Regions from separate parts of the Lysinibacillus pakistanensis genome, predicted to be linked through region 3. Evidence: a T-box and tRNA genes for the amino acid it is inferred to sense, from the RefSeq annotation. Region 3 holds a T-box; the other regions hold tRNA genes.
What was found. The T-box of region 3 lies ahead of argS (arginine--tRNA ligase). A T-box ahead of a tRNA ligase gene usually reads a tRNA of that ligase, here a tRNA-Arg.

Region 1 (5,491 bases), 1.4 Mb from region 3:
TTATTTTTCAACAAGGACAGATGAAAGTGAGGACCTCATTGTATGAATATCATCAAGCTCGAGGAAATGCTCAAGCAATTTTTTAATGAGGATATAGGAGATGGAGATTTATCGAGTGAATTCATTTTTTCCGCTGAACAACAGGGCTCTTTTTCCTTTTATGCCAAAGAAAGTGGAATTTTTTGTGGCGTACCTATAATTGAACATGGTTTCCTTCTACTTGATCGGTCGATGGATATTACGCTTCTTAAAAAAGATGGGGATGAGGTAAATGAAGGGGATATAATCGCTGTTATTAATGGATCTCTTCAGAAATTACTAATTGGGGAACGTGTAATATTGAATCTTGTTCAGCGCATGTCTGCTATCGCTACAGCTACAAATTTAGCTGTTCGTGAAACGATCGGTACGAATGCAAAAATATGTGATACTCGTAAAACAATCCCAGGGCTGCGTATGTTAGATAAATATGCAGTAAGAATCGGTGGTGCCTACAATCATCGCAATGGTTTATATGATTCCATAATGTTAAAGGATAATCATATTGCCTTTGCTGGCAGTATTGCTCAGGCAGTACAGGCTGCACGTGCAAAAATTGGGCATACGGTTAAAATCGAGGTAGAAATCGAAACCAAAGCACAGCTTGATGAAGCAATTGCAGCTGGTGCAGATATCATTATGTTTGATAATCGTAGCCCTGAAGAAATAAGACAATGGCTTCCAGCTGTTCCCCCACATATTGCTACAGAAGCTTCGGGTGGCATCACACTTCATAATTTAAATAGCTATGCTAAAACGGGCATTCAATGGATTTCACTTGGAGCCCTAACACATTCAGTAAAAGCCTTTGATATTAGTGCACTTGTACAAACGAAAGGAGCTAAATCCCTTGTCCATCACTAGTTTATTGCAGCAAACATCACTTTTACCAGAGCATTACCGGACATTATCTAAAAGTGACATGGAATCTCGTATAATTGCTATAAAAAAGAAATTAGGTAGTAAGCTTTTTATTCCTGGTCATCACTATCAAAAGGATGAAGTTATTCAATTTGCTGATGCTACGGGTGATTCCTTGCAACTTGCTCAGCTATCAGCAGCTAATAAAGAAGCAGAGAATATTGTATTTTGTGGCGTACACTTTATGGCTGAAACCGCTGATATGCTAACTAATGAACAGCAACATGTTTATTTGCCTGATATGCGGGCAGGTTGTTCGATGGCTGATATGGCTGATATTTATCAAACAGAACAAGCCTGGCCTATTCTACAGAAGCTTTTTGGAGACACAATTATTCCGCTAACATATGTCAATTCCACCGCTGCTATAAAAGCATTCACTGGTCGCCATGGTGGAGCATGTGTCACATCCTCCAATGCAAAAGATATGGTCAAATGGGCATTTACACAAAAACAACGAATTTTCTTTCTACCAGATCAACATTTAGGTAGAAATACTGCATATGATTTAGGGGTTCCACTTGAAAATATGGCTGTTTGGAATCCACATACAAATATGCTAGAGACAGAGCAGCCCCCTGAAAAAATCCAAGTGATTTTATGGAAAGGTCATTGTTCTGTCCATGAAGGTTTTACAGTTCAGCATACTGAATTTGTACGTCAAGCACACCCAAATATGCGCATTCTAGTTCATCCAGAATGTAGTCGTGAGGTTGTAGCAGCCGCAGATGATGCTGGCTCTACAAAATACATTATTGATACGATTAATAAAGCACAAAGTGGCTCTTCATGGGCAATCGGTACAGAAATGAACCTTGTTAATCGTATTATTACACAACATCCTGATAAGCAAATTATCTCTTTAAATAAGCATTTCTGTCCATGTCTAACTATGAATCGAATTGATCTTCCTCATCTGCTATGGTGCCTAGAAAGCATAGAGCAAGGGCAACCCCATAATCGCATTCAAGTAGATGTTCATACTGCAAAAGAAGCACGTATTTCTCTCGAAAGAATGCTAATCAGAGCATAATTAACAACAATCCGTCTACTTACTTTCAGGTAGACGGTTTTATTTTTTAATAATGAATTTAATTGCTTAGTTTCCTACATAACTTATAAAAAATATATCTGATTATAGCTACTTTTAAAAAATAGATGGCAAAGAAGGTCATTTAAATATTTGAATCATTTCCTAATCTTTAATGTACGTTATTCATGAACTTTCATCATCTCAACTAAATAAAATCGAAATCAATATTGGAATTGTAAATGTAAAACGGTCCAATCACCTTTTTCTATTTCCGTAATTTCTTTATCTTTTAATCCTGAAAATAATTATGTAAATGTTTCCCATAATCTAAAATGTAATCCACAAAAAATAGAATCTATAAGAATGTCTTTATAATACAAAAAAGCAATAGATGTAAATTAACATCTACTGCTTTTTCTCGTATGACCCGTACGGGATTCGAACCCGTGTTACCGCCGTGAAAGGGCGGTGTCTTAACCACTTGACCAACGGGCCAATGGCGGAGAAGGAGGGATTTGAACCCTCGCGCCGGTTACCCGACCTACACCCTTAGCAGGGGCGCCTCTTCAGCCTCTTGAGTACTTCCCCAAATAAAAAATGGCTCCGAAGGCAGGACTCGAACCTGCGACAACCTGATTAACAGTCAGGTGCTACTACCAACTGAGCTACTTCGGAATAATGGTGGGCCTAAATGGACTCGAACCATCGACCTCACGCTTATCAGGCGTGCGCTCTAACCAGCTGAGCTATAGGCCCTTGGAGCGGGTGATGGGAATCGAACCCACGACATCAGCTTGGAAGGCTGAGGTTTTACCATTAAACTACACCCGCATAAATGGTGGGTCAGGACGGAATCGAACCGCCGACACTTAGAGCTTCAATCTAATGCTCTACCAACTGAGCTACTGACCCTTTTTGTCCATGCTAAGCTTGCTCATTCTTTGCTTCTCATGTCTACTCTTGAAAAATAATGGCGGTCCCGACCGGGATCGAACCGGCGATCTCCTGCGTGACAGGCAGGCATGTTAACCGCTACACCACGGGACCTTTTTGGTTGCGGGGGCTGGATTTGAACCAACGACCTTCGGGTTATGAGCCCGACGAGCTACCACTGCTCCACCCCGCGATAATTATATTATTTTCGAGTTCTCAAGCACCATTTATTTAAAAACTGGAGGAGGTAGAGGGATTCGAACCCCCGCGCGGTGTTACCCGCCTGTCGGTTTTCAAGACCGATCCCTTCAGCCAGACTTGGGTATACCTCCGTAACAATATATAAATGGTGGACCTTGCAGGACTCGAACCTGCGACCGGACGGTTATGAGCCGTCTGCTCTAACCAACTGAGCTAAAGGTCCTTTAAGATGGCGGCAGAGGGGATCGAACCCCCGACCTTACGGGTATGAACCGTACGCTCTAGCCAGCTGAGCTACGCCGCCAGGATCTTTATACTGGTTATTTATTATGGTGGAGCCTAGCGGGATCGAACCGCTGACCTCCTGCGTGCAAGGCAGGCGCTCTCCCAGCTGAGCTAAGGCCCCATAATAATTTTAGAAAATGGTCGGGAAGACAGGATTCGAACCTGCGACCCCTTGGTCCCAAACCAAGTGCTCTACCAAGCTGAGCTACTTCCCGTTCGTTCTTTTGGCGCGCCCGACAGGAGTCGAACCCATAACCTTCTGATCCGTAGTCAGACGCTCTATCCAATTGAGCTACGGGCGCATTAAAAATGGTGCCGAGGACCGGAATCGAACCGGTACGGTAGTCACCTACCGCAGGATTTTAAGTCCTGTGCGTCTGCCAGTTCCGCCACCCCGGCACATTTGGAGCGGAAGACGAGGTTCGAACTCGCGACCCCCACCTTGGCAAGGTGGTGTTCTACCACTGAACTACTTCCGCATGTGCATAAGTTTTTATCTGGCAATTTTACTAAAATGGTGCGGGTGAAGGGAGTCGAACCCCCACGCCTTGCGGCGCTAGATCCTAAGTCTAGTGCGTCTGCCAATTCCGCCACACCCGCATATATTTGTTGGTAATCTTAATGGTGAGCCATGAAGGACTCGAACCTTCGACCCTCTGATTAAAAGTCAGATGCTCTACCAACTGAGCTAATGGCTCAAAATGGTGCCGGCTATAGGAATCGAACCCACGACCTACTGATTACAAGTCAGTTGCTCTACCTGCTGAGCTAAACCGGCATATGGTGGAGGATGACGGGCTCGAACCGCCGACCCTCTGCTTGTAAGGCAGATGCTCTCCCAGCTGAGCTAATCCTCCTGGGTATTATGCCTAGCGACGTCCTACTCTCACAGGGGGAAGCCCCCAACTACCATCGGCGCTAAAGAGCTTAACTTCCGTGTTCGGTATGGGAACGGGTGTGACCTCTTTGCCATCATCACTAGACTTGCACATGGATGTGCTGGCTTCTGCGTTGCAACATGGATGTTGCGTTCTTAGCATAAGTTCCTTTATTTAAGCTTCAAAATAAACTGAATTTTGAAGTTCTCATGAAAGTGGTTATTCTTTCAAAACTGGATAAACGGCGCATTGAATGCTTCAAACTTTTTGGTTAAGTCCTCGATCGATTAGTATTCGTCAGCTCCATGTGTCACCACACTTCCACCTCGAACCTATCTACCTCATCGTCTTTGAGGGATCTTACTTACTTGCGTAATGGGAAATCTCATCTTGAGGGGGGCTTCATGCTTAGATGCTTTCAGCACTTATCCCGTCCACACATAGCTACCCAGCGATGCCTTTGGCAAGACAACTGGTACACCAGCGGTGTGTCCATCCCGGTCCTCTCGTACTAAGGACAGCTCCTCTCAAATTTCCTACGCCCACGACGGATAGGGACCGAACTGTCTCACGACGTTCTGAACCCAGCTCGCGTACCGCTTTAATGGGCGAACAGCCCAACCCTTGGGACCGACTACAGCCCCAGGATGCGATGAGCCGACATCGAGGTGCCAAACCTCCCCGTCGATGTGGACTCTTGGGGGAGATAAGCCTGTTATCCCCGGGGTAGCTTTTATCCGTTGAGCGATGGCCCTTCCATGCGGAACCACCGGATCACTAAGCCCGTCTTTCGACCCTGCTCGACTTGTAGGTCTCGCAGTCAAGCTCCCTTGTGCCTTTACACTCTACGAATGATTTCCAACCATTCTGAGGGAACCTTTGGGCGCCTCCGTTACCTTTTAGGAGGCGACCGCCCCAGTCAAACTGTCCGCCTGACACTGTCTCCTGCCCCGCTAAGGGGCATGGGTTAGAATTTCAATACAACCAGGGTAGTATCCCACCGACGCCTCCTTCGAAGCTGGCGCTCCGAGATCTCTGGCTCCTACCTATCCTGTACAAGTTGTACCAAAATTCAATATCAGGCTACAGTAAAGCTCCACGGGGTCTTTCCGTCCTGTCGCGGGTAACCTGCATCTTCACAGGTACTATAATTTCACCGAGTCTCTCGTTGAGACAGTGCCCAGATCGTTACGCCTTTCGT
Region 2 (5,491 bases), 2.4 Mb from region 3:
GCAGACCCAGGGAACTGAAACATCTAAGTACCTGGAGGAAGAGAAAGAAAAATCGATTCCCTGAGTAGCGGCGAGCGAAACGGGAAGAGCCCAAACCAAGAGGCTTGCCTCTTGGGGTTGTAGGACACTCTATACGGAGTTACAAAAGAGCGAGTTAGATGAAGCGACTTGGAAAGGTCCGCCAGAGCAGGTAAAAGCCCTGTAGTCGAAAGTTCGTTCTCTCCAGAGTGGATCCTGAGTACGGCGGAACACGTGAAATTCCGTCGGAATCCGGGAGGACCATCTCCCAAGGCTAAATACTACCTAGTGACCGATAGTGAACCAGTACCGTGAGGGAAAGGTGAAAAGCACCCCGGGAGGGGAGTGAAAGAGATCCTGAAACCGTGTGCCTACAAGTAGTTAGAGCCCGTTAATGGGTGATAGCGTGCCTTTTGTAGAATGAACCGGCGAGTTACGATTACGTGCGAGGTTAAGCTTTAGAAGGCGGAGCCGCAGCGAAAGCGAGTCTGAATAGGGCGAAATAGTACGTGGTCGTAGACCCGAAACCAGGTGATCTACCCATGTCCAGGGTGAAGGTAAGGTAACACTTACTGGAGGCCCGAACCCACGCACGTTGAAAAGTGCGGGGATGAGGTGTGGGTAGCGGAGAAATTCCAATCGAACTTGGAGATAGCTGGTTCTCTCCGAAATAGCTTTAGGGCTAGCCTCGTGATGAGAATACTGGAGGTAGAGCACTGTTTGGACTAGGGGGCCATCCCGGTTTACCGAATTCAGACAAACTCCGAATGCCAGATATTTATACACGGGAGTCAGACTGCGAGTGATAAGATCCGTAGTCAAAAGGGAAACAGCCCAGACCACCAGCTAAGGTCCCAAAGTAATCGTTAAGTGGAAAAGGATGTGGCGTTGCACAGACAACCAGGATGTTGGCTTAGAAGCAGCCATCATTTAAAGAGTGCGTAATAGCTCACTGGTCGAGTGACGCTGCGCCGAAAATGTATCGGGGCTAAACGATTCACCGAAGCTGTGGATTGACATCTACGATGTCAGTGGTAGGAGAGCGTTCTAAGTGCGTTGAAGTCAGACCGGAAGGACTGGTGGAGCGCTTAGAAGTGAGAATGCCGGTATGAGTAGCGAAAGACGGGTGAGAATCCCGTCCACCGTATGACTAAGGTTTCCTGAGGAAGGCTCGTCCGCTCAGGGTTAGTCGGGACCTAAGCCGAGGCCGATAGGCGTAGGCGATGGACAACAGGTTGATATTCCTGTACCACCTCCTCACCGTTTGAGAAATGGGGGGACGCAGTAGGATAGGGTAAGCGCGCCGTTGGTTGTGCGCGTCCAAGCAGTAAGGCGTGTGTGTAGGCAAATCCGCACACTGTAACGTTGAGCTGTGATGGCGAGTCCGTATGGACGAAGTTCCTGATTTCACACTGCCAAGAAAAGCCTCTATCGAGGTGAGAGGTGCCCGTACCGCAAACCGACACAGGTAGTCGAGGAGAGAATCCTAAGGTGTGCGAGAGAACTCTCGTTAAGGAACTCGGCAAAATGACCCCGTAACTTCGGGAGAAGGGGTGCTCTTGAGCGTGCAAGCGCATGAGAGCCGCAGTGAATAGGCCCAGGCGACTGTTTAGCAAAAACACAGGTCTCTGCAAAACCGTAAGGTGACGTATAGGGGCTGACGCCTGCCCGGTGCTGGAAGGTTAAGAGGAGTGGTTAGCGCAAGCGAAGCTGCGAATTGAAGCCCCAGTAAACGGCGGCCGTAACTATAACGGTCCTAAGGTAGCGAAATTCCTTGTCGGGTAAGTTCCGACCCGCACGAAAGGCGTAACGATCTGGGCACTGTCTCAACGAGAGACTCGGTGAAATTATAGTACCTGTGAAGATGCAGGTTACCCGCGACAGGACGGAAAGACCCCGTGGAGCTTTACTGTAGCCTGATATTGAATTTTGGTACAACTTGTACAGGATAGGTAGGAGCCAGAGATCTCGGAGCGCCAGCTTCGAAGGAGGCGTCGGTGGGATACTACCCTGGTTGTATTGAAATTCTAACCCATGCCCCTTAGCGGGGCAGGAGACAGTGTCAGGCGGACAGTTTGACTGGGGCGGTCGCCTCCTAAAAGGTAACGGAGGCGCCCAAAGGTTCCCTCAGAATGGTTGGAAATCATTCGTAGAGTGTAAAGGCACAAGGGAGCTTGACTGCGAGACCTACAAGTCGAGCAGGGTCGAAAGACGGGCTTAGTGATCCGGTGGTTCCGCATGGAAGGGCCATCGCTCAACGGATAAAAGCTACCCCGGGGATAACAGGCTTATCTCCCCCAAGAGTCCACATCGACGGGGAGGTTTGGCACCTCGATGTCGGCTCATCGCATCCTGGGGCTGTAGTCGGTCCCAAGGGTTGGGCTGTTCGCCCATTAAAGCGGTACGCGAGCTGGGTTCAGAACGTCGTGAGACAGTTCGGTCCCTATCCGTCGTGGGCGTAGGAAATTTGAGAGGAGCTGTCCTTAGTACGAGAGGACCGGGATGGACACACCGCTGGTGTACCAGTTGTCTTGCCAAAGGCATCGCTGGGTAGCTATGTGTGGACGGGATAAGTGCTGAAAGCATCTAAGCATGAAGCCCCCCTCAAGATGAGATTTCCCATTACGCAAGTAAGTAAGATCCCTCAAAGACGATGAGGTAGATAGGTTCGAGGTGGAAGTGTGGTGACACATGGAGCTGACGAATACTAATCGATCGAGGACTTAACCAAAAAGTTTGAAGCATTCAATGCGCCGTTTATCCAGTTTTGAGAGAATAAATTCTTTCAATTGAATAAGTGAAGTGATGATGGCAAAGAGGTCACACCCGTTCCCATACCGAACACGGAAGTTAAGCTCTTTAGCGCCGATGGTAGTTGGGGGCTTCCCCCTGCGAGAGTAGGACATCGCTTCGCTTATTTTTTCATGGAGGATTAGCTCAGCTGGGAGAGCATCTGCCTTACAAGCAGAGGGTCGGCGGTTCGAGCCCGTCATCCTCCACCATTATGGTCCCGTGGTGTAGCGGTTAACATGCCTGCCTGTCACGCAGGAGATCGCCGGTTCGATCCCGGTCGGGACCGCCATTATTTTGCCGGTGTAGCTCAGTTGGTAGAGCAACTGACTTGTAATCAGTAGGTCGTGGGTTCGACTCCTATCGCCGGCACCATTCCTTGGAGGGGTAGCGAAGTGGCTAAACGCGGCGGACTGTAAATCCGCTCCTTAGGGTTCGGCGGTTCGAATCCGTCCCCCTCCACCATTTTAGGGGCATAGTTCAACGGTAGAATAGAGGTCTCCAAAACCTTTGGTGTGGGTTCGATTCCTACTGCCCCTGCCAGGTATTGAGGTACTCGTTCATATACAGCTGTTATCATATATAGTGGCGATTGTGGCGAAGTGGTTAACGCATCGGATTGTGGTTCCGACATTCGTGGGTTCGATTCCCATCAGTCGCCCCATTTTAAAATTGGGGTATAGCCAAGCGGTAAGGCAACGGATTTTGATTCCGTCATGCCTAGGTTCGAATCCTAGTACCCCAGCCATTCATTTTTTAGTTTGAGCCATTAGCTCAGTTGGTAGAGCATCTGACTTTTAATCAGAGGGTCGAAGGTTCGAGTCCTTCATGGCTCATCATTTTTATCTTCATTCTTTCAGTGGTTGTCCAAACACCTACTGAATGAAGATAAAGCCTCCGGCGGTCACGGATTTTCAAAGGAATGAATTGTGCATGCACAATTCAAAATCCGGACGCAATTACACCAAGGCGAAATTGATAGATACATATGCGCCCGTAGCTCAATTGGATAGAGCGTCTGACTACGGATCAGAAGGTTATGGGTTCGACTCCTGTCGGGCGCGCCATAGTATTTTTTCGGAATGTAGCTCAGCTTGGTAGAGCACTTGGTTTGGGACCAAGGGGTCGTAGGTTCGAATCCTGTCATTCCGACCATCTTTATTTTATTTGGGGCCTTAGCTCAGCTGGGAGAGCGCCTGCCTTGCACGCAGGAGGTCAGCGGTTCGATCCCGCTAGGCTCCACCATTTCAATATTTTTGGAGGTATACCCAAGTCTGGCTGAAGGGATCGGTCTTGAAAACCGACAGGCGGGTAACACCGCGCGGGGGTTCGAATCCCTCTACCTCCTCCATTTCGGGTCAGTAGCTCAGTTGGTAGAGCATTAGATTGAAGCTCTAAGTGTCGGCGGTTCGATTCCGTCCTGACCCACCATTATTTGCGGGTGTAGTTTAATGGTAAAACCTCAGCCTTCCAAGCTGATGTCGTGAGTTCGATTCTCATCACCCGCTCCAAAATGGGGGCCTATAGCTCAGCTGGTTAGAGCGCACGCCTGATAAGCGTGAGGTCGATGGTTCGAGTCCATTTAGGCCCATCATTATTCCGAAGTAGCTCAGTTGGTAGTAGCACCTGACTGTTAATCAGGTTGTCGCAGGTTCGAGTCCTGCCTTCGGAGCCACGGCCCGTTGGTCAAGTGGTTAAGACACCGCCCTTTCACGGCGGTAACACGGGTTCGAATCCCGTACGGGTCATCAAGCATGTAGCACAGTTGTGTGTTACATGCTTTTTTATATGTCAATTGATTACCTTATCAAACAAATTGCTATAGTACCTTTCTAAACGACCATTGCCAATTTTAAAGCAGCTGAGAGGAATAATCATAGTGCATCAAAAAAGTCCTCACTATGACTAAATGGAACAATGTAACAAATATACGGATTTGTAGATAGCTTATAGTCAGAGTAAATTAGTTTTGTAATTCATGGGGGTAGTATAACTAAGTACAACACAGAATGTTAATTAAGCCTTAAAACAGAAGATGAAATTTTACATATAATAAACGACCAGAACCCATTTTGAATGAGTAACTGGTCAATTTAAGATCATTGATTAAAAAAACATATTTCTTTGCCTATCTAATTTACTTAGTCGGTTGCTATTAGAACACTAAATTATTTGATTTCGATACATTACCTTATTTACATTATGCCTTACGGTCTTATGACCTGCTTTAGTACCTTTACCAATAGCTATAAGCATAACATCTAAATACCTTTCAGATATATTTAAGATATCTTTTAACTTTTTAGAATCATATCCTGACATTGTGATTGTCTCAAAACCAGCTTCATTTGCTAACAAAATTAATGACATTGAAGCAAGACTTACATCTCTAGTTAACTCTAGCTTTAGATCTTCCTTAGATTTATTTTCATAATAATTTATTGCAGCATTCGCTAGATAATCTCTTAGTGATTCATCAAAATAACCAGCTTGAAAGCCTTCTTCATGTATCTTAATAATATTTTCTTTATCGAATGCCTGATAATCTCCCAACATAACAATTAATGTTGAAGCCTCTATCACTTGTTGCTGATTAAAAGCTATAGGTAGTAATAAATTTCTTAAGTCTGGCTCATCAATAATTAAGTAACGAGTAGATTGTATATTATTACCATTAGGTGAC
Region 3 (5,491 bases):
ATCCTGTACCTAAACCAGGTGGTGGATACTGGAATCATTTAAAAGAAATAAAGGATTTATATAAAGGTTTTAAATAAAATTGAAAAACGAATAGAAGGGTCGTTAAAGAATCAGAATATGAATGAATCTGAGCGTAAATTACTACAAGAGGCATTAGATAAAGTAAACACATATATTAAAAAAATTGAAGATTTATTTTTTTTATATGGAGGTATTAAAAAAATGTCTATAGGCATGACAATTGGTGAAGTTATAATTTGCCAGCCCCATACAGTAATGACGATTATAGCTTGGAACAATGGTACATGGAATTTTATAAAAAACAGGTAAAAGAGTTATCAACGTTAGATGTTATTAGAATGTCAGAACAGAACATTTTGGAAGAGTTAGCAATTAAGAAGGTTGTTGAAATTTTACATGAAGATCCGTTAACATTCACCATGTTATGTAGAAATATCTGTAAAAGGTGGTGGATGTCATAAGTTACAGAACAATAGTGGCAGTACGTTTTATTCAAACGTAAACCAGATGATTTAGCGATTATAGGTTTATCTAGCTTATTTTGACTCACGAAGAACATGAGAAATTAACAGATGAAATTGCCCTAAATCTATTGCAAGAACAAGGTTACAATGTAATCAGGATGATTCATAATGAAGAAAATATAATATGTGTTAATTTTGGTGATCAATTTTAGACGTTTGACACATATAAACAATTGTTCAGGACTCACTTCAAAAATGAGTGCCTGGTCTTTTTGTGTTGTGGTGAATATTAAATTTTATAAAATTGCTATGGACCACAAATCGAGAAACAAGTGTGCTCTTCGAAATTTTTTTGTACCCAATCATCTATTTTGTTAAAAAAACGGATGAAATCGATGTCCATTGAATTATTTAAAGTACATGCAATGAAAGCGATTTGATTCCATTGTTTAAGGTTAACTGAATTTGGACCAAAATAATTAAAATTCGGTAAAACTTTATATATATGTAGATGTAAAAAAGCAAATGCCTCTTCTGTTAAAAAAATTGAAGATTCATGCCAATGTTCATTTTTAAAATCACCGCGCATGAATTCAAAAACATCACGTTGTTGTAAGTTTTTTAATGTATGTATTTTAATCATTTAATCCTCCTTATCTAAAAAGCCACTCATTTTGAGTGACTTATATCCCTAACAATTGCTTTTTCTTTGCTTCAAATTCGTCTTGTGTTAAAATCCCTGCATCTAGTAGTTCTTTCATTTTAATAATTTCATCTGCGGCACTTACAGCTGTAGATTGAGCAGTAGTCGAATCAGCATGACGTTTTGATTCAATCAAATCTACCATTTCTCGTGCTTGCTTTAATTCTTTTTTTACAAATGTGATTGAATTCTCGTCTTTTACAGCTGCCATTGTTCCACCTTTTGTTTCACTAGATCCGGAATAAGCAAACTGAATATATCCAGTAGTGAGTCCGGGCTCTTTGAATTGGATGGCAGTAATCGATTTAATAGGAATTGATTTTTCTCCTTTTGAACCGCCTTTGTTAATGAAGTTTGAAAAACCTTTAGATTGAATTTTTACGTTGTAGTCATCCACAGTTACAGTGAATTTTCCATTAGATTTAAACTCATATACTTTTGACATAACTAGATTTCCTCCTTTGAAGTTTGTTTCTATGAAATAAACTATACCAAATAGCCCAAATTGTGTCAGTATTAAATATGAAAATAAAAACAGACAACTGTAATTAATATCTGTCTCACAATCTGTTTTGGACCGTTTACCTTGTTCAATTACTTCCTCAAAGGCTGCTTTAATTTCCTCAATCGTATAGCCAGCGCCAGTAATTTTTGGGTTGTTTGTTCTAGTTTATTCATTTTGATATCCTCATTTATATTTTATCTATCTCTAACATTAATAATATTGAAATTGGCTAGAAATATCAAAAGAGTCGTACTTGTAGGGGCGTATAGGTTTTTTACTTGGTTCCCAAACATTGAGGGTCTTTGTTTTATTTTGTAGAATGAATGTAAGGGAGGCGAGCTAACTTGGAAATTACAACAGAAAGATTAATAATTAGACCTTTTAAGAGTACGGATTTACAGGATGTATTTGCTATTTATAATAATGATGATACATGTAAGTTCCTATTACATAATAAGTGGACTCATGAGGATATGCAGGAAAGATTTAATAAGAAGCTAGCAAACGGTGTACTCACTAATGAATCAATGTTAAGTTTGGCAGTTATATACAAGACTAAAGTAGTTGGTGATTTATCCGTATGGTATACAGATATGAAAGACACTGTTGAGATTGGTTATAGTTTTTCAAATGAAGTAGCTGGGAGAGGTTTGGCAACAGAAGCAGTAAGTAGTTTGGTCTATAAATTATTTGATGAATTTAATGTACATCGTATACAGGCTAATCTTGATGCACGGAATACAGCTTCACAAAAATTGTGTGAACGATTAGGCATGAGAAAGGAAGCCCATTTCATACAAGATTTTTGGAATAAAAATGAATGGACAGATAGTATTGTATATGGAATGTTACCCTCTGATTTGCAGAAATAAATTTAGTTATTTTATTGCACTTTAGGGGTGCTTTAGTTAAATATTCCGTAAAAGATCACCCGTGATGGATGTAGTTAATTTGCTATTATTTTCTCACCGCAATGTCCTACTATTGAAATACTGCGGACCATGAACAGAATATAAGCTGTCTCACTAAGTATTCTTTAAACCAAAAGTTGACTTTCATTTATAGCTACTGTAAAATATTTTGAAATTACAGTTAAATTCAATGAAAAAGAGAGTAGTTTATGGATAACTGGAAAGCGAATTAGGGATAGTGGAAGCCTAATGCAGGAGCCGTAAATGAAACGCACTTTGGAGAAGGTTCTCGAAAAAGAAGTAGAGAATATCGGGGAGTCACCTCGTTAACAATGGAAAGTGGTCATTTGGAATGGCAACTAGAGTGGTACCGCGGGATAAATATGCTCTCGTCTCTATTATTAGAGACGGGAGCTTTTTTAATTTATTTAGAGGAGGAAGATGAAATGAATATGAAGGAACAAATAGCCAAAAGCATTGCTGTTGCATTAAAGGATCAGCTCACAGAGAAAGAAATTCAACATTTATTTGAAAAACCAAAAAAATCGGAGCTAGGAGATGTAGCTTTTCCGTGCTTTACTCTTGCTAAAAAATGTAAAAAATCACCTAACAGTATCGCTGAAGAGATAAAAAACAATTTGACATGTGAAATCATAAAGGATGTTCAAGTAATAGGAGGATACGTCAATATATTTTTTAATCAGTCAATCGTTACAAAACAGGTGCTTACTAAAATATTAATAGAACAACATTTATATGGAAGTCAGCAGGAATCAAAAGGGAATATTGTCATTGATTTTTCTTCTCCTAACATCGCGAAGCCATTTTCTATGGGGCATTTACGTTCTACTGTAATTGGCAATGCTTTAGCTAATATTGCCGAAAAAAATGGCTATCAAGCAATCCGTATCAACCATTTAGGGGACTGGGGAACACAATTTGGTAAATTAATTGTTGCCTATAAACGATGGGGCAATCAACAATCGATTGCGAATGCGCCGATTGAAGAATTATTAAAAATTTATGTGAAATTCCATGAAGAAGCTGATCAGGATGAATCCCTTAATGAGGAGGCACGTGCTGCATTTAAAGCGTTGGAGGATGGGAATGAAGAAGCATTAGCTCTATGGCAATGGTTTAGAGATGTATCATTAGAGGAATTCAATACTATCTATCAACTTCTTGGAATTCACTTTGATTCATACAACGGTGAAGCCTTCTACAACGACAAAATGGCAACGGTTGTCAAGGAACTAGAAGAAAAAGAGCTACTTATAAAATCTGATGGGGCATTTGTTGTGGAAGTTGAACATATGCCACCTTGTTTAATTACTAAAACAGATGGTGCGACACTTTATGCGACTCGTGATTTGGCAGCTGCTTTCTATCGTAAACAGCACTATGACCCTAAAAAAATATTTTATGTGGTTGGCAATGAACAGTCCCTACATTTTAAAAAATTATTTAGGGTAATAGAAAAAATGGGATATGGATGGGCAAAAGATTTAACGCATGTACCTTTTGGGATGATTCTAAAAGACGGTAAAAAAATGTCAACTCGTAAAGGCAAAATTGTTTTATTAGGTGAGGTGCTGAAAGAAGCGATTACTACAGCAAAACGCAATATTGAGGAAAAAAATCCAAAGCTAGAGCAGAAAGATAGTGTTGCCTATCAAGTTGGTGTTGGAGCGGTTATATTTAATGATTTAAAAAATGATCGTCTACATGATATAGAGTTTTCTCTTGAGCAAATGATGAATTTCGAAGGGGAAACAGGTCCATATGTTCAATACACTTATGCACGTATATCATCCCTCTTGGAAAAAATTAATGAACAAAGAAATGAAGTATCTTTTGAAAAGTTGGGTGACCAAGCATGGCCAGTTGTTTTACTACTAGAACAGTTTCCAAAAGTAATTTCCAATGCTTTTGAGCAGGCGGATCCGTCACAAATTGCTAGATATGCCTTACACTTAGCTCGTTTATTTAATAAATACTATGCTCAAAATAAAATATTAGCTGAAGCTCATATTAGAGGCTCACGATTAGCTTTCTGTCAATGTGTCGCTATCATTTTAAAAGAATCATTAGCATTATTGGGTATTGCAGCACCAAAGAAAATGTAAACGAAGCACATCTACTACACTGTGGTAGATGTTATTTAAATTGACCAGTACTGGAAAAAATGATAAAAGAGAATAGAAAGAAATCGGAGGTCTGACAATAATGGTAAAATTTATAGATTAGAGAGAAGGTTAAACAAATATGATAAATAAGCAATGGAAGGCTTCCTCGGTGCTAATGGTTGTATGTATTTTTTTCATTGCCCTCAATATGCGTCCAGCAGTAACTGCAATTGGACCACTCTATAATGTTTTATTAGAGTCATTACATATATCGAATACAAAAATGAGTTTTTTAACATCTATACCAGTATTTTGTATGGGGCTCTTTGCACCCATTGCTGTACCATTACAAAAAAAAATGGGCACGAAAACAGCTATTACACTCTTAATTCTTCTTCTTGCCTTAGCAAATGGATTACGTTTTTTAAAAGAAAGTTATGGTTTACTTGTAGTTACAAGCTTTCTTGCAGGATTTGCGATTGCGCTTATTGGTCCAATGCTAAATGCCTACATCAAGAAGAAATTTCCGACTCGATTCACTACAGTTGTCGGAATTTATTCATTTGGAATAGGAACAGGCGCAACACTAAGTGCAGCACTAACCGTAACTTTTTATCGTCATTTTGATGGTAGCTGGACGATAGCTCTAGGTAGCTGGTCAATTCTAGCACTCAGCGCCCTGATAATGTGGTATCTGTTAGTACAAAAAGAGGAGCAGAAGCTATCAGGGAAAGATGAAAACTCTGAACATTTAATACGAA

Region 1: it has a tRNA-Arg gene. The T-box ahead of argS (arginine--tRNA ligase) is inferred to sense a tRNA for this amino acid. The anticodon was not compared.
Region 2: it has a tRNA-Arg gene. The T-box ahead of argS (arginine--tRNA ligase) is inferred to sense a tRNA for this amino acid. The anticodon was not compared.

What each region holds. Positions count from the first base shown of each region.
Region 1 covers NZ_CP126101.1:4,067,800-4,073,290, forward strand. The annotation lists gene nadB (L-aspartate oxidase) at 1-86, shown strand, start outside; gene nadC (carboxylating nicotinate-nucleotide diphosphorylase) at 43-903, shown strand; gene nadA (quinolinate synthase NadA) at 890-1,993, shown strand; tRNA gene QNH24_RS20310 (tRNA-Glu) at 2,417-2,488, opposite strand; tRNA gene QNH24_RS20315 (tRNA-Ser) at 2,491-2,581, opposite strand; tRNA gene QNH24_RS20320 (tRNA-Asn) at 2,592-2,668, opposite strand; tRNA gene QNH24_RS20325 (tRNA-Ile) at 2,673-2,749, opposite strand; tRNA gene QNH24_RS20330 (tRNA-Gly) at 2,751-2,824, opposite strand; tRNA gene QNH24_RS20335 (tRNA-Phe) at 2,830-2,905, opposite strand; tRNA gene QNH24_RS20340 (tRNA-Asp) at 2,965-3,040, opposite strand; tRNA gene QNH24_RS20345 (tRNA-Met) at 3,045-3,119, opposite strand; tRNA gene QNH24_RS20350 (tRNA-Ser) at 3,166-3,258, opposite strand; tRNA gene QNH24_RS20355 (tRNA-Ile) at 3,274-3,350, opposite strand; tRNA gene QNH24_RS20360 (tRNA-Met) at 3,358-3,431, opposite strand; tRNA gene QNH24_RS20365 (tRNA-Ala) at 3,458-3,533, opposite strand; tRNA gene QNH24_RS20370 (tRNA-Pro) at 3,551-3,627, opposite strand; tRNA gene QNH24_RS20375 (tRNA-Arg) at 3,638-3,714, opposite strand; tRNA gene QNH24_RS20380 (tRNA-Leu) at 3,723-3,811, opposite strand; tRNA gene QNH24_RS20385 (tRNA-Gly) at 3,817-3,891, opposite strand; tRNA gene QNH24_RS20390 (tRNA-Leu) at 3,928-4,012, opposite strand; tRNA gene QNH24_RS20395 (tRNA-Lys) at 4,035-4,110, opposite strand; tRNA gene QNH24_RS20400 (tRNA-Thr) at 4,115-4,190, opposite strand; tRNA gene QNH24_RS20405 (tRNA-Val) at 4,194-4,269, opposite strand; rRNA gene rrf (5S ribosomal RNA) at 4,280-4,395, opposite strand; rRNA gene QNH24_RS20415 (23S ribosomal RNA) at 4,558-5,491, opposite strand, start outside.
Region 2 covers NZ_CP126101.1:276,344-281,834, forward strand. The annotation lists rRNA gene QNH24_RS01290 (23S ribosomal RNA) at 1-2,749, shown strand, start outside; rRNA gene rrf (5S ribosomal RNA) at 2,817-2,932, shown strand; tRNA gene QNH24_RS01300 (tRNA-Val) at 2,945-3,020, shown strand; tRNA gene QNH24_RS01305 (tRNA-Asp) at 3,025-3,100, shown strand; tRNA gene QNH24_RS01310 (tRNA-Thr) at 3,108-3,183, shown strand; tRNA gene QNH24_RS01315 (tRNA-Tyr) at 3,190-3,273, shown strand; tRNA gene QNH24_RS01320 (tRNA-Trp) at 3,278-3,351, shown strand; tRNA gene QNH24_RS01325 (tRNA-His) at 3,397-3,472, shown strand; tRNA gene QNH24_RS01330 (tRNA-Gln) at 3,482-3,556, shown strand; tRNA gene QNH24_RS01335 (tRNA-Lys) at 3,572-3,644, shown strand; tRNA gene QNH24_RS01340 (tRNA-Arg) at 3,799-3,875, shown strand; tRNA gene QNH24_RS01345 (tRNA-Pro) at 3,887-3,963, shown strand; tRNA gene QNH24_RS01350 (tRNA-Ala) at 3,978-4,053, shown strand; tRNA gene QNH24_RS01355 (tRNA-Ser) at 4,067-4,159, shown strand; tRNA gene QNH24_RS01360 (tRNA-Phe) at 4,164-4,239, shown strand; tRNA gene QNH24_RS01365 (tRNA-Gly) at 4,246-4,319, shown strand; tRNA gene QNH24_RS01370 (tRNA-Ile) at 4,326-4,399, shown strand; tRNA gene QNH24_RS01375 (tRNA-Asn) at 4,407-4,483, shown strand; tRNA gene QNH24_RS01380 (tRNA-Glu) at 4,485-4,556, shown strand; gene QNH24_RS01385 (nitroreductase family protein) at 4,972-5,491, opposite strand, start outside.
Region 3 covers NZ_CP126101.1:2,627,515-2,633,005, forward strand. The annotation lists partial or broken gene QNH24_RS26375 (hypothetical protein) at 27-77, shown strand; gene QNH24_RS12940 (hypothetical protein) at 118-330, shown strand; gene QNH24_RS26300 (contact-dependent growth inhibition system immunity protein) at 306-482, shown strand; gene QNH24_RS12945 (hypothetical protein) at 793-1,128, opposite strand; gene QNH24_RS12950 (DUF4429 domain-containing protein) at 1,169-1,633, opposite strand; gene QNH24_RS12955 (GNAT family N-acetyltransferase) at 2,038-2,565, shown strand; T-box leader at 2,786-3,004, shown strand; gene argS (arginine--tRNA ligase) at 3,051-4,730, shown strand; gene QNH24_RS12965 (MFS transporter) at 4,870-5,491, shown strand, end outside.